One region of the Aquitalea sp. ASV15 genome, then DNA from elsewhere that is predicted to be linked to it. Evidence: predicted binding sites of a transcription regulator. Region 1 holds the regulator's gene; each other region holds the start of a gene.
What was found. Region 1 encodes HrcA, which represses chaperone genes, less so after heat shock. Its sites were predicted from a motif close to ATTAGCACTCGNNNNNNNCGAGTGCTAAT; they were not measured.

Region 1 (4,835 bases):
GAAGGCCAGCATGCGCAGCAGGGTCATATTGAAGCCGGCATGTTCATCCGGTGCCAGTGCCAGGTCTTTACGGCCATGAATGGCGATCTGGTAGTACAGCTGCACATCTTGCGGCGCGATCAGGCTGGCCAGCGCAAACAGGGCTTCGCGTTCCGGCTCGTCGTCGGCAATAGCCGTGGGCACGGTCTGCGCCATGGCCAGTTGCTGCAGCAAGACGGCCATTTCGGCCAATACACTGTCAAAGCCGATGCCACGCTGCGCCAGTTGTTCGGCCTCGGCCATCAGGCGCGGGCCATCACCAGCCGCCAGCGCCTCCAGCAGTACGAACAGATAACGGCGATCCACCGCACCCAGCATGGCGCGCACGCCGTCTTCCCTGACCTCGCCCATGCCATAGGCAATGGCCTGATCCAGCAGCGACAAGGCATCGCGCATGGAGCCGGCGGCGGCACGACCGAGCAGGGCCAGCGCGGCCGGTTCGAAGCTTTGCTGCTCCACTTCCAGCACATGGGCCAGATGGCCGGCCACCTGCTGCGGCGTCATGTTGCGCAGGGAAAACTGCAGGCAGCGCGACAGCACGGTCACCGGCACTTTTTGCGGGTCGGTGGTGGCCAGGATGAACTTGACGTGGGCCGGCGGCTCTTCCAGCGTCTTCAGCATGGCGTTGAAGGCACTCTTGGACAGCATGTGCACTTCGTCGATGATGTAGACCTTGAAGCGGCCGGAAGTGGGCGCGTACTGGGCGTTTTCCAGCACCTCGCGGATATTGTCGATGCCGGTATTGGAGGCGGCGTCGATTTCCAGCAGGTCGACAAAGCGCCCTGCGTCAATCTGGCGGCAGGCGGAACACTCGCCGCAAGGCTCGGCCGTGGTGCCGGTTTCGCAGTTGAGGCTCTTGGCCAGAATGCGTGCGATGGTGGTCTTGCCCACCCCACGGGTGCCGGTCAGCAGATAGGCATGGTGCAGCCGCTCTTCTTTCAGGGCATTGGAGAGGGCGCGCACCACATGCTCCTGACCGACCAGATCGGCAAAGCGTTTGGGGCGCCACTTGCGGGCAAGGACTTGATAGCTCATGGGGGCGGATTTTAATGGCAATTGGCCGGCAAGGCGACTCCTTTTGGCTGGAGCCGCCTGCCGGCTGGCCCGGCCTTACGGGGCCGGGGTGGGCTCTGCTGGCGTGGCAGCCGGCTGGGCTGCTTGCAGCGCCTGGGTGTTCAGGTAGCGCAAACGCAATTCATCGGCCAGTTCCTGTGCCACCTTGGCATACAGGGTGCTCTTGTTATAGCGGGTGATGACGTAGAAATTATTCAGACCCAGCCAGTATTCGGTGACCCCCGGCGCGGTTTCCAGCGGCACCAGCACTGCCTGCACATGGTCGGCTACCTGGGCCTGCGGCAACACGCCACGGGCTTTCAGTTCGCCCACCGTCAGGTGCAGATTGAACTTGTCGGCCACCAGCGCACTGACATCCACGCCGGGTTGCACGGCTGCCGGCACGATCACGTCGTCACCATGGCGCCAGCCTTGCAGCTGGAAGTAATGCGCCACGCTGCCGATGGCATCGTCGACATTGTTCCAGATGTCGCGATGGCCGCTGCCGTCAAAATCCACCGCCCATTTGCGGAAGCTGGACGGCATGAATTGCGGCAGGCCCATGGCGCCGGCGTAAGAGCCTTTCAGCGACAGCGGGTCGATGCGCTCTTCCTTGGCCAGCTTGAGGAATTCGGTCAGCTCGCCGCGGAAGTACTCGGCGCGGCGCGGGTAGTTGAAGGCGATGGTGGACAGCGCGTCGGCCAGACGGAAGCTGCCGGTATTGCGGCCATAATTGGTTTCGATGCCCAGGATGGCCACCACCATTTCCGGCGGCACGCCGTACACCTGCTCGGCGCGCTGCAAGGTGGCGGCATGCTGCTGCCAGAAGGCCACGCCGTTCTTCAGCAGGCGCTCGTTATAAAAGCTGGAGCGGAACTGATACCACGGCCGGGCAGTGGACGGCTTGTCGAGAATGGCGATGATATTGGGCTTGATTTCCACATTGGCAAACACCGCTTCCAGCTCCGGGCGATTGAACACGCCGCTGGCTACCTGCTCGTCGATATAGCGCTGTACATCGGGGCGGGCCAGAAAGGCGGCATCGGCTTGCGCCAGGGAGGACATCACGCCGCCGGCAAGGGCGGCAGCCATCAACAATCGTTTCATCAGGGGTTTCCGTTAGGTGCCGTCGTGGCGGCTTAGTAGGAGAGCGCACTGGACACCAGTCTGGCGGTGATGTCCACAATGGGGATCACCCGCTCGTAGGCCATGCGGGTGGGGCCGACCACACCCAGTGTACCCACCACCAGGCCGTTGATGCGATAAGGCGCCGTCACCACCGAACACTCGTCCAGCGTCATCACACCAGACTCTTCGCCAATGAAAATGTTCACGCCCTGGGCATCCTGGCCCTGGTTAAGCAGTTTCAACAGTTCGGTCTTGCGCTCGAAAGTGGCAAACAGCTCGCGCAGGCGCGACAGGTCTTCCGACAGGTCGCGCACATTCAGCAGATTCATGCCGCCGGCAATCACCACCGCATCACTGGGGCTGCCCAGCGAGTTCTGGCCAAAGCGCACGGCGGCGGTCATCAGCTCGGTGATATTGCCCTGCAATTCGCGCAGCTCGCTGGCCACCAGGCTGGCAATGGCGCTGAGGCCCTGGCCGGCGTAATGCTGGCTGATGAAATTGCCGGCTTCGATCAGTTCGCTGGGGCTGTAGTCGCGCTCGGTGGTCAGCAGGTGGTTCTGCACATCGCCATCCAGCGTCACCAGAATCATCAGGATGCGCCGCTCGGACAGGCGCAGGAATTCGATCTGGCGGAAGGCCACGTCGGAGCGCTGCGGCGTCACCACCACGCCGGCAAAGTGGGTGAGATCGGACAGCAAGGTGGAGGCCGCCTGGGCAATGCGTTGCGGGCTGTCCGGCTGCAAGCTGCTTTCCAGCTCGCGCATGGCCAGCTCTTCCAGCGGCTGGATGGTCAGCAGGTGATCGACAAACAGGCGATAGCCCTTGGCCGTGGGCACACGCCCGGCCGAGGTATGCGGCGAGGCAATCAGCCCCATGCCCTCCAGGTCGGCCAGAATGTTGCGGATGGACGCGGATGACAGCTCCATGCCGGACAGCATGGACAGGGTTTTCGATCCCACCGGCTGACCATCGGCGATGTAGCGTTCGATCAGCGTTTTCAGCAGACGTTGTGCGCGCTCGTTCATCATGCTCTCATTTTACCTGACCAGACGATTCCGGCCAGCCTCTCCCTCAATATCATGTTGCGCGTGTTGACATCATTTCAAGCGGCCATTCGCATTTGTCGGCTCTTGGCTTTGTGCGATAATCCCCCATCTATTGGTCCCACTACACGCAATTGGAGACAGCATGGCGTCAGAAGACAAGAGCCGCGCATTGGCGGCTGCCCTTGCCCAGATCGAAAAGCAGTTCGGCAAGGGGTCGATCATGCGGATGAGCGACAACCAGATCAATGAAAACCTGCAGGTGGTGTCCACCGGTTCGCTGGGCCTGGACCTGGCGCTGGGTATCGGCGGTCTGCCGCGTGGCCGTGTCGTGGAAATCTACGGCCCGGAATCTTCCGGTAAAACCACGCTGTGTCTGCAGGCCGTGGCCGAAGCACAGAAGCTGGGCGGCACCTGCGCCTATATCGATGCGGAAAACGCACTGGACCCCATCTACGCGCAAAAACTGGGCGTCAAGGTGGAAGACCTGCTGATTTCCCAGCCGGACACCGGCGAGCAGGCGCTGGAAATCTGCGACATGCTGGTGCGCTCCAGCGGCGTGGACGTGATCGTGATCGACTCGGTGGCTGCCCTGGTACCCAAGGCGGAAATCGAAGGCGAAATGGGCGACAGCCACGTGGGCCTGCAAGCCCGCCTGATGAGCCAGGCGCTGCGCAAGCTGACCGCCAACATCAAGCGCACCAACACCCTGGTGATCTTCATCAACCAGATCCGCATGAAGATCGGCGTGATGTTCGGCAACCCGGAAACCACTACCGGTGGTAATGCCCTGAAGTTCTACGCCTCGGTGCGCCTGGATATCCGCCGCGTCGGCGGCATCAAGAAGGGTGACGAAGTCATCGGCAACGAAACCCGCGTCAAGGTAGTGAAGAACAAGGTATCGCCGCCCTTCCGCCAGGCTGATTTCGACATCCTGTACGGTGAAGGCATCAGCCGCGAAGGCGAAATCATCGAACTGGGCGTCAAGCATGGCTTTATCGACAAGTCCGGTGCCTGGTATGCCTACAACGGCCAGAAAATCGGCCAGGGCAAGGACAATACCCGCGAATGGCTGAAAGCCAATCCGGCAGTTGCCCAGGAAATCGAAGCCAAGATCCGTGACGCCGTCGGCATCAAGGTAGAAATTACCGAGAACGACGAGGAACTGGCCGACGACATGCTGGACGCGTGAAACGCACCGGCTTGCCGATGGAAAAAAGCCTGAAGGCGCGAGCCGTCGATCTCCTGTCCCGCCGGGAATACACCCGGCGGGAACTGGAGCGGCGGCTCGCGCCGTTTGCCGAAAGCCCGGAACAGCTGGCCACCCTGCTGGACGAACTGGCCGAGCGCAACTGGCAGTCCGATAGCCGCTTTGCCCAGCAGTTTGCCGACATCAAGGGCCAGAAATACGGCAGCCGCCGCCTGCAACAGGAAATGCGTCAGCGTGGCGTGGGCAAGGAAGACATCGCCCAGGTGCTGGAAGATCGCGACGACCTGAGTCTGGCCCGCAGCCAGTGGCAAAGAAAGTTTGGCAGCGTGGCCGACACGCCGCAGGAAAGAGCCCGCCAGATG
Region 2 (4,835 bases), on a different contig from region 1:
ATTGCTCCGAGACTTCGCCGGTGACAAATGCATCAACACCGAGCCGGATGGCTTCCTGAAAAAAAGACTGCGCCCCTCCCGTACACCAGGCCAGCCGGCGCACCGGCCGCTCGGCCGGGCCCAGCAGCATGGCCTGCCGGCCGAGGCTGAGCGAAATGGCCTCGGCCAGCTCTGCTGCCGTGGCAGCCGCCGGCCAGCGGCCATGCCATAACAATCCCTGCTCCCCCGTCTGTCCCTCGACCTGCCAGCCCAGTCGCTTGGCGAGCGTGGCGTTATTGCCCAGTTCTGCATGCCCATCCAGTGGCAGATGGTAAGCGATCAGGCTGATGTCATGCTGCAACAGTTTGGCCACGCGCGCACGCTTCATGCCCACCAGCCGGGCATCCTCTCCCTTCCAGAAATAGCCGTGATGCACCAGGATGGCATCGGCGCGGCGGGCAATCGCCACATCAATCAGTGCTTGTGAGGCAGTCACTCCCGTGATGATATGCCGTACCTCTGCCCTGCCCTCTATTTGCAAACCATTGGGCGCGTAGTCCTGATAGCGCCATGGCTCCAGCCATTCATCGATGCTGGCAATCAATTGCGGTAATTGCATGATCCGTCCTTGCGAAATGAGCTGCCGCCTATTGTGCCAGAGAAGCCAGCGGCACCCCGTCATCGTGCAGAAAAACAAAAACCCCGCACAAGTGCGGGGTTTTCAGGTTCAGCGAGAGGCCGAAGCAGCTTACATCATGCCGCCCATGCCACCCATGCCGCCCATGTCCGGCATGCCGCCAGCAGCCGGCTTGTCTTCCGGCAGTTCGGCGATCATGCAGTCGGTGGTCAGCATCAGGCCGGCAACGGAAGCAGCGTGTTGCAGGGCCGAGCGGGTTACCTTGGCCGGATCCAGCACGCCCATTTCCAGCATGTCGCCGTATTCGCCGGTAGCCGCGTTGTAACCGAAGTTACCCTTGCCTTCCAGCACCTTGTTCACCACGACCGACGGCTCGTCGCCAGCATTCTTGACGATCTGACGCAGCGGGGCTTCGATGGCCTTCAGCACGATCTTCACGCCAGCATCCTGATCGACGTTGTCGGTCTTCAGGCTGTCCAGGGTGGAACGGGCACGCAGCAGGGCCACGCCACCACCAGCTACCACGCCTTCTTCCACAGCGGCGCGGGTAGCGTGCAGCGCGTCTTCCACGCGAGCCTTCTTCTCTTTCATTTCCACTTCGGTGGCCGCGCCAACCTTGATCACGGCAACACCGCCGGCCAGCTTGGCCACGCGCTCTTGCAGTTTTTCGCGGTCGTAATCGGAAGAAGCTTCTTCGATCTGGCGACGGATTTCACCAACACGGGCCTGGATGGCATCAGCCTGACCAGCGCCATCGATGATGATGGTGTTTTCCTTGCCCACTTCGATACGCTTGGCTTGGCCCAGCATGTCGAGTGTGGCTTTTTCCAGGGTCAGGCCCAGTTCTTCGGCAATCACGGTACCGCCGGTCAGGATGGCGATATCCTGCAGCATGGCCTTGCGACGGTCGCCAAAGCCCGGAGCCTTGACAGCAACCACCTTCAGGATGCCGCGGATGGTGTTGACCACCAGGGTAGCCAGCGCTTCGCCTTCAACATCTTCGGCGATGATCAGCAGCGGACGACCGGACTTGGCTACTTGCTCCAGTACCGGCAGCAGGTCGCGGATGTTGGAAACCTTCTTGTCGAACAGCAGAACAAACGGATTGTCCAGAGCGGCAATCTGTTTTTCCTGATTGTTGATGAAGTACGGGGACAGGTAGCCGCGGTCGAACTGCATGCCTTCCACCACGTCCAGCTCGTTGTTCAGGCTCTTGCCGTCTTCAACGGTGATCACGCCTTCCTTGCCCACTTTTTCCATGGCGGTGGCGATGATTTCACCGATATCGGCATCGGAGTTGGCGGAAATGGAGCCAACCTGGGCGATTTCCTTGCTGGTGGCACATGGCTTGGCGATCTTGGCGATTTCACCTACCAGGGAAATCACCGCCTTGTCGATGCCACGCTTCAGGTCCATCGGGTTCATGCCGGCGGCAACAAACTTCATGCCTTCCTGCACGATGGCCTGTGCCAGTACGGTGGCAGTGGTGGTACCGTCGCCGGCCACGTCGGAAGTCTTGGAAGCCACTTCCTTCACCATCTGCGCGCCCATGTTTTCGAACTTGTCTTTCAGTTCGATTTCCTTGGCAACGGAAACACCATCCTTGGTGATGGTCGGCGCGCCAAAGGAGCGGTCCAGTACCACGTTGCGGCCTTTCGGGCCCAGGGTCACCTTGACAGCGTCAGCCAGGATGTTGACGCCAACCACCATCTTGGCACGAGCGGAATCACCAAACTTTACGTCTTTTGCAGCCATTCTCAAATCTCCAGAATTCTATAGGGTCGTTTAGAAGTCGGTATGGGTCGGAATTACTCGACGATGCCCATTACATCTTCCTCGCGCATCACGAGGACTTCTTCACCGTCAACCTTGACGGACTGACCGGAGTACTTGCCGAAAATCACTTTGTCACCAACTTTCAGTTCCAGCGGACGGCGCTCGCCATTGTCCAGAACCTTGCCGTTACCGACAGCCAGCACCTCGCCCATGTCGGGCTTTTCAGCAGCTGCACCCGGCAGAACGATACCGGAAGCAGTCTTTTCTTCAGCCTCAAGGCGCTTGATAACAACACGATCGTGCAGCGGACGAATTGCCATTGATCTCTCCTAATACAAGTGGCTGTTGAAAGCAAAAATCATCTGCCAGGATGGCAGTACGGGGCGGGCTTTAGCACTCACCCCTGACGAGTGCTAATAATAGGGACGGGGAAACGATGTTTCAAGAGGGGGGCCGGCAAAAACTTGCCAGCCCTTGCCGGCATTAAGTGAAGGTTCAGCGCGAAGAGTCGTCGCGCCGCAACACCATCCAGCGCGGGGTCTTGAAACGGACAATCATGCGGTACAGCCGCAGATAGGCCAGTACAAACAGCAGCACCAGCAGCATCAGCACCCAGGTGTGATTCCAGAACAGCATGGCCGGCACCACCGAAAAAGAGGCCAGGGCCCACAGATAAGGGGAGGTCATGCTATTGCGCTGGGTCAGATGGTGGGCCTCTTTGGAGCCGACCATCCACAACACCATGCGCTTGTACACCATCTGGTGCAGATGGAGTGCATCCGGGTAGCCCACCGCCCGCCCCTGCAGAAACTTGCGCCGGTAAATGGAAAAAATAGTCTCAAAAACCGGATAAATCACACACAACAGGGGAAACCACGGCGACACCGCCGGATTGCGCGCCACCAACAATACGGATATTTCGGCAATCATGAAGCCGATCAGATAGGCTCCGCCATCTCCGGCAAAAATCAGCCCACGCGGAAAATTCCAGAACAAAAAACCGAAGATGGCTCCGACCATGGCAAAGCACACGCTCATCAATACAATGTCCTGCACTTTAAAGCAGACATAAGCAATGGCCAGGAAGATGAACACCGCCACCATGCCCGACAAGCCGTTATAACCATCGATGATGTTGACCGCATGCGCCACGCCGCCCACTGCCACCATGGTCAGCAGCAGGGACAGCCACCAGTAATGCCCCAACAAGGTATCGATCAGCGGAATATCCAGTCGAGCCAGCCCGGCCCCCAGCAGGAAATAGCCCAGCGCCGCTGCCACAAAGGTGGCGAGCAGGCGCGGCAAAGGGCCGATTTTCTTGGTGAGATCCTCGACAAAGCCCGCAGCAAATGCCGGCAAGGCCGACAACAACAGTAACAAAACCCAAACCGAAGAATTCAGAAATCCAGATAGCGCACACCCGACAATCAGACCAATCATGATGGGCAATCCACCAATTCTGGGCACTGGTGTCGCATGAAATTTCTGCACACCATTGACATCACTATCCGTTGAATAGCGGGAATGCAAATGAGAGTAACGGATCAACAACAGCCCCGAAAAAAGCGAAGCCGACAGCGCGAGCAATAGTATCTGCAACATAGGAAGTCAGGGCCTGAAAGGGCGTAAAAGTGTAATTAACCGTATTCGTAGAGCAGTCACAGGACCGTCCGGTAAGAAGCTGGCCGATTTTGTCTTATAATATCCGCCTTGCAAGCGGATACATTGCAATAATTAACAGCGGGCTACTTTACCATGGCTCTGCCCATAGCAAAAACCACTTACTTATTGGAATTGTTAAATGATATTGGTGACTGGCGGTGCCGGCTTCATTGGAGCCAACTTTGTTCTGGACTGGCTGAATGGCAGTGACGAAGCTGTCATCAACCTGGACAAGCTGACTTACGCCGGCAATCTGCAAACCCTCTCCAGCCTGGAAAACAACCGACGCCACCTGTTTGTCCAGGGCGATATTGGCGACCGGGAACTGGTCAGCCGACTGCTACAGGAGCATCAGGTCCGCGCTGTCATCAATTTCGCAGCAGAAAGCCATGTTGACCGCTCCATCCACGGCCCTGGCGACTTCATTCAGACCAATGTCGTGGGCACTTTCAACCTGCTGGAAGCGGTGCGCGCTTACTGGAATGGTCTGGAAGGCGAAACCAAAGCAGCCTTCCGCTTCCTGCACGTTTCCACCGATGAAGTGTACGGGACCCTTTCCGCCACTGACGCACCATTCAGTGAAAACAACCGCTACGAACCCAACAGTCCGTACTCGGCCAGCAAGGCCGCCTCGGACCACCTGGTACGCGCCTGGCACCATACTTACGGCCTGCCGGTCCTCACTACCAACTGCAGCAACAACTACGGCCCCTATCACTTCCCGGAAAAGCTGATTCCGCTGGTCATCCTGAATGCACTGGCCGGCAAACCCTTGCCCATT
Region 3 (4,835 bases), on a different contig from region 1:
CGAATGCAGTCGGCGGTATCGCGCCGGCTGATGTGGGCAATGCTGCTGTCTTGTGTGGTGGTGTTTGCGGCGCAGTTTGCCTTGCCGCTGGTGAACCATCTGCTGTCTGTGCTGACGCATGCTGCGGTGAACAATGCTTCTGGAGTGGAGCGGCTGGCGGCCAATGGCGATGATATGGGCTCGCGCCGGCTGGCTGAAATGGGCAAGGCCTGGATGAGTTTCAAGGCTCACCCGCTGTGGGGGGTGGGCTGGTCGCAATATGCGGCAGAAAGTGTGCGCTTGCAGCCCTTGCCGCAATTTGCATCAGCCGGCTTCAACAGCGGCTTGTTTACCAATTGCCATAATCTGATTCTGCAATTGCTGGTGGAAATGGGCTTGCCGATTACCTTGCTGGTGCTGGGTGGCTTTGCCTGGGTGATCTGGCCTTTCTTCAGCGAGCAGGCGGAGGCCGAAGGCATGCTGGCCCTTGGCTGCATGGCGGTCACGCTGATTCACTCCATGCTGGAGTATCCACTGTGGTATCTGTATTTCCTGGCGATGCTGGTGGTGTTTGCCTCGATGTCGCCTGCGCGTACCGACCGTGCCGGCTGGCTGCTGCGGGCGGGTTGGATGCTGGGCATGTTGTTCATCGGCTATATGTCGGTGGTGACCTGGTCCACCTATAACGAGCTGGTGGGGCTGTATACCCAGACGAATAATCCGGCGCGCGATGCCAAGCGGCAGTTGCGGCTGGCCGAGATCATGGAGCAGCAGCCGCTGTTTGCCTACCATGCCCTAAGCACACTGGATGATTATCTGGTGGCCGACAAGGACAATCTGGCGCGCAAGCTGCAATGGGAGGAACGCCTGACAGCTTTCCGCCCCTATCCCGATGTGATGATGAAAAAGGCACAAATGCTGGCGCTGGCCGGGCGTGAGGCTGAGGCGCAGGAGACGGTGCGTACGGCGCTGGCCTCCTTCCCGACTTATGCCAAGGATTACCTGGACGGTATCGATGAAGACGTCCCGGCATGGCAGCCGCTGCGCAAGATTGCACAGCAGGTATTTGACCGCCTGCCAGTCAAATATCGTGGTGGTGAAGGGGATTAAACCCTAGTGGTTAAGCTTGAATAGCAAAGCCCGCGCTGGATGGCGCGGGCTTTTTCATTGCAGCAACGGCTTATCAGTTGTCGATGACCACACCTTCGCTCAGCGCAGTCTTCATCTTGCTCAATGCCTTGGCCTCGATCTGGCGGATGCGCTCGGCGGAAACGCCAAACTCGGCGGCGAGTTCGTGCAGGGTTGCTCCGCCATCGTCAGCCAGCCAGCGTGCTTCGACAATGCGACGGCTGCGGGCATCCAGCGACGCCAGTGCGTATTCGATGCCTTCGGTTTGCAGATGGTCGAAGGCTTTGCGTTCCAGGGCATGGGTCGGTTCGTGATGGGCATCGGCCAGCCAGTCGATGGGGGCGAATCCTTCATCATCGCCATCGTCGGCAATCAGCGCGATATCCTGCCCGCTCATGCGCGTTTCCATTTCGCGCACTTCTTCCGGCTTGACACCGAGGTCTTCGGCGATCTGCCGGGCTTCATTTTCGCTTAGTGCCGAAAAACTGCTTTTCATGCTGCGCAGATTGAAAAACAGCTTGCGCTGCGGCTTGGTGGTGGCAATACGCACCAGACGCCAGTTGCGCAGGATGAATTCGTGAATTTCAGCCTTGATCCAGTGCACGGCAAAGGAGAACAGCCGTACGCCACGGCCCGGTTCGAAGCGTTTGACCGCTTTCATCAGGCCGATATTGCCTTCCTGGATCAGGTCGGCCTGTTGCAGGCCGTAGCCGGCATAGCCGCGTGAAATCGATACGACAACACGCAGGTGTGACAGCACCATCTGGCGAGCGGCTTCCAGATCATTGTCTTGCTGGAAGCGGGTGGCCAGCTCGGTTTCCTGTTCGGGGGTCAGCATGGGAACACTGTTCACCGCCTGGATGTATTGCTCCAGGCTGCCGCTGGACGACGGAACGGGCAAGGCAAATGTTGTGGTCATCAGTGTAACTACCTCCTTGGGTAGTGCTATGTTAGCACTCGTATATTGAGAGTGCTAGCAAGCAAAGGTTCCAACGTCAATGATTTTTCCTATCAGACTGATAGTTTTTTCAGTGGAAATTGCCGGAATAGCCTGCTGGTCGACATCGGCTGAATGTCACCATAAGCGACATTCAGCCAAATATGAAAGAGAATGATTGTTAACGAGGTTGAATCTGTCGCAGGTGATGGTCGGAGGCCAGCCGCGCACCCAGCATCGCCAGCAGGGAGGAAATGGCCAGTACGACCAGCAACTCGACAGGGCTGAGGCCACGCAGTTGTACGGCTTCGTTATAAAGCTGGGCAAACTCGTGAATGGCCGGGTTCGCCGTCATCACCAGCCAGCTGGTCAGCCCCCAGGCTGCCAGGCCGGCCAGCAGGCCCTGCCACATGGCGTGGTACATGAAAGGACGGCGGATAAAGCTGTCCGGTGCGCCAATCAGCTTGGCCACTTCGATTTCATCACGACGCGCCAGAATCTGCATGCGCACCGCATTGTGGGTGACCAGTACCAGGGCGATGCCCAGCGCAGCGCCAAGAAACCAGGTCAGCTGTCTGCCCATTTCCACCATGCCATACAGGCGTTTGGCCCAGCGGGCATCGAATTGAGCGGTTTCCACCATGGGCAGGCCGGACAATTCTTTTTGCAGCATTTCCAGCTCGTGCGGTTCCAGCGTCTTGGGTGTAACGACGAAGGCGTCCGGCAGCGGATTGTCGGTCAGGCCGTCACTCAGTCCCGGCAAGCCGTTGCGCTTTTCCAGGTCGGACAGTGCCTGCTTCTTGCCGACAAAGCTGTAACTCTGGATGCGCGGATGCTTGGTCAGGGTGCTGGAGACGGCGGCAAGGTCGGCTTCTTCGGCCGATTGTTCCATGAACAGGGTGATCTGTGGCGTGGCGGTGAGCCGGCCCGCCCATTCCTGGATGCTGCTCACGGTCAGGTAAAGCGACAAGGGCAGGGCCAGTGCGATGGACAGCATCAGCAGGGTCAGCAGGCTGCCGAAGGGTTGGCGCAGGATCTTGACCAGCGCCTGGCGGGCGCTTTGCCAGTTCAGGTAGAGAAAATGTTTCATGCGGCGAACTGTCCTTCCTTCAACCGGATGATGCGGCGGCCGTAGTCTTCCATCAGGGTTTCGTCATGGGCGGAAATCACCACGGTCACGCCTACCTGATGGAAGGATTTGAACAGCTCCATGATGTCCAGCGCGTAGGCACGGTCGAGGTTGGCTGAGGGTTCATCGGCCAGCAACAGGCTGGGGCGGTGTACCACGGCACGGGCAATGCACAGGCGTTGCTGTTCACCGCCAGACAGACGGATCGGCATGGATTTTTCCTTGGCCAGCAGGCCGACCTTGTCCAGCGCGGCACGCACCCGCCGTGCGGCATCGCGACGATCAAAGCCGATGATGTCCAGCGGCAGCATGACGTTGTCGAATACCGAGCGGTCGAACAGCAGCTTGTGGTCTTGAAACACCATGCCGATATGCTGGCGTACATAAGGAATCTGACTGCTGCGCAGCTTGGACAGATTCTGGCCGCTGACAATCACGCTGCCGCTGCTGGCGCGTTCAATGCCGGCGACGAGCTTGAGCAGGGTGGATTTGCCGGCACCGGAGTGTCCGGCCAGAAAGGCCATTTCACCGGTGTCGATGGTAAAGGAAAGATTCTTCAGGGCTTCGTTGCCACCGGGATAACGCTTGGTGACCTGGTCGAACTGAATCATGCGCTGCATTCCCCTTGATCCTGAGCTGCAGGCCGGCGCATCTGCCAGGGCCTGCCGGGTGAGCTGCCGCCGGCAGGCAGTTGCCGGCGCGGGGCTCTATGAAGTAGGTCGATCAGTCGAACAGGGCGTCGACATAATCCTTGCTGTTGAACGGGCGCAGATCGTCGATGCTTTCGCCCACACCGACAAACCGTAGCGGAATCGGCCGCTGCTTGGCAATGGCGGCAATCACGCCACCCTTGGCCGTGCCATCCAGCTTGGTCAGGATCAGCCCGGTCAGGCCCAGGGCATCGTCAAATACCTTGACCTGGCTGATGGCGTTCTGGCCGATATTGGCGTCCAGCACCAGGATGATTTCATGCGGGGCATCCGGCAGCGCCTTCTGGATGACGCGCTTGACCTTCTTGATTTCTTCCATCAGGTGCAGCTGGGTCGGCAGGCGACCCGCGGTATCCGCCAGGACGATGTCGATGCCACGGGCGGTGGCGGCCTGGATGGCATCAAAGCACACGGCGGCGGCATCGCCACCTTGCTGGGCAATCACGGTGACGTTGTTGCGCTCGCCCCAGGCCATCAGCTGTTCGCGCGCCGCGGCGCGGAAGGTATCGCCAGCTGCCAGCAGTACACTCTTGCCTTGCTGTTGATAGTATTTGGCCAGCTTGCCGATGGAGGTGGTCTTACCGGCGCCATTCACCCCGGCCATCATGATCACAAAGGGCTTTTTGCCGCTGACATCCAGCGGCTTTTCCAGGGGATGGATCAGTTCATTGAGCGAATCCTTAAGGGCGCCCTTCAGCTCACTGCCGTCTTTCAGGCCCTTCAGGCTGACCCGTGCGCGCACGTCTTGCAGCAGGTGGACCGTGGCATCCATGCCCATGTCGGCAGTCAGCAGTACGGTTTCCAGCTCTTCGTACAAGTCCTCGTCAATCTTGCCGCCACCAAACAGGCCGGCCAGCGACTTGCCCAGTTTGTCGCGGGTTTTGGACAGGCCGGCCTTCAGGCGCTCGGTCCAGCTTTGCTTGCGGGCGGGCTGTTCCACGGCCGGCGCGCT

Region 2: groES (co-chaperone GroES) is a predicted target of HrcA. The motif match lies at 2,782-2,810, and genes of this name have one in related genera.
Region 3: rpoH (RNA polymerase sigma factor RpoH) is a predicted target of HrcA. The motif match lies at 2,057-2,085, and genes of this name have one in related genera.

What each region holds. Positions count from the first base shown of each region.
Region 1 covers NZ_JAELTZ010000056.1:12,373-17,207, reverse strand. Annotated here, with positions in the region: gene dnaX (DNA polymerase III subunit gamma/tau) at 1-1,074, opposite strand, end outside; gene mltB (lytic murein transglycosylase B) at 1,150-2,199, opposite strand; gene hrcA (heat-inducible transcriptional repressor HrcA) at 2,232-3,248, opposite strand; gene recA (recombinase RecA) at 3,409-4,455, shown strand; gene recX (recombination regulator RecX) at 4,473-4,835, shown strand, end outside.
Region 2 covers NZ_JAELTZ010000008.1:20,174-25,008, forward strand. Annotated here, with positions in the region: gene JHD64_RS05165 (Nif3-like dinuclear metal center hexameric protein) at 1-598, opposite strand, end outside; gene groL (chaperonin GroEL) at 728-2,371, opposite strand; gene groES (co-chaperone GroES) at 2,425-2,712, opposite strand; gene JHD64_RS05180 (glycosyltransferase) at 2,888-3,772, opposite strand; gene rfbB (dTDP-glucose 4,6-dehydratase) at 4,194-4,835, shown strand, end outside.
Region 3 covers NZ_JAELTZ010000057.1:12,181-17,015, forward strand. Annotated here, with positions in the region: gene JHD64_RS18220 (PglL family O-oligosaccharyltransferase) at 1-1,089, shown strand, start outside; gene rpoH (RNA polymerase sigma factor RpoH) at 1,163-2,026, opposite strand; gene ftsX (permease-like cell division protein FtsX) at 2,226-3,134, opposite strand; gene ftsE (cell division ATP-binding protein FtsE) at 3,131-3,784, opposite strand; gene ftsY (signal recognition particle-docking protein FtsY) at 3,897-4,835, opposite strand, start outside.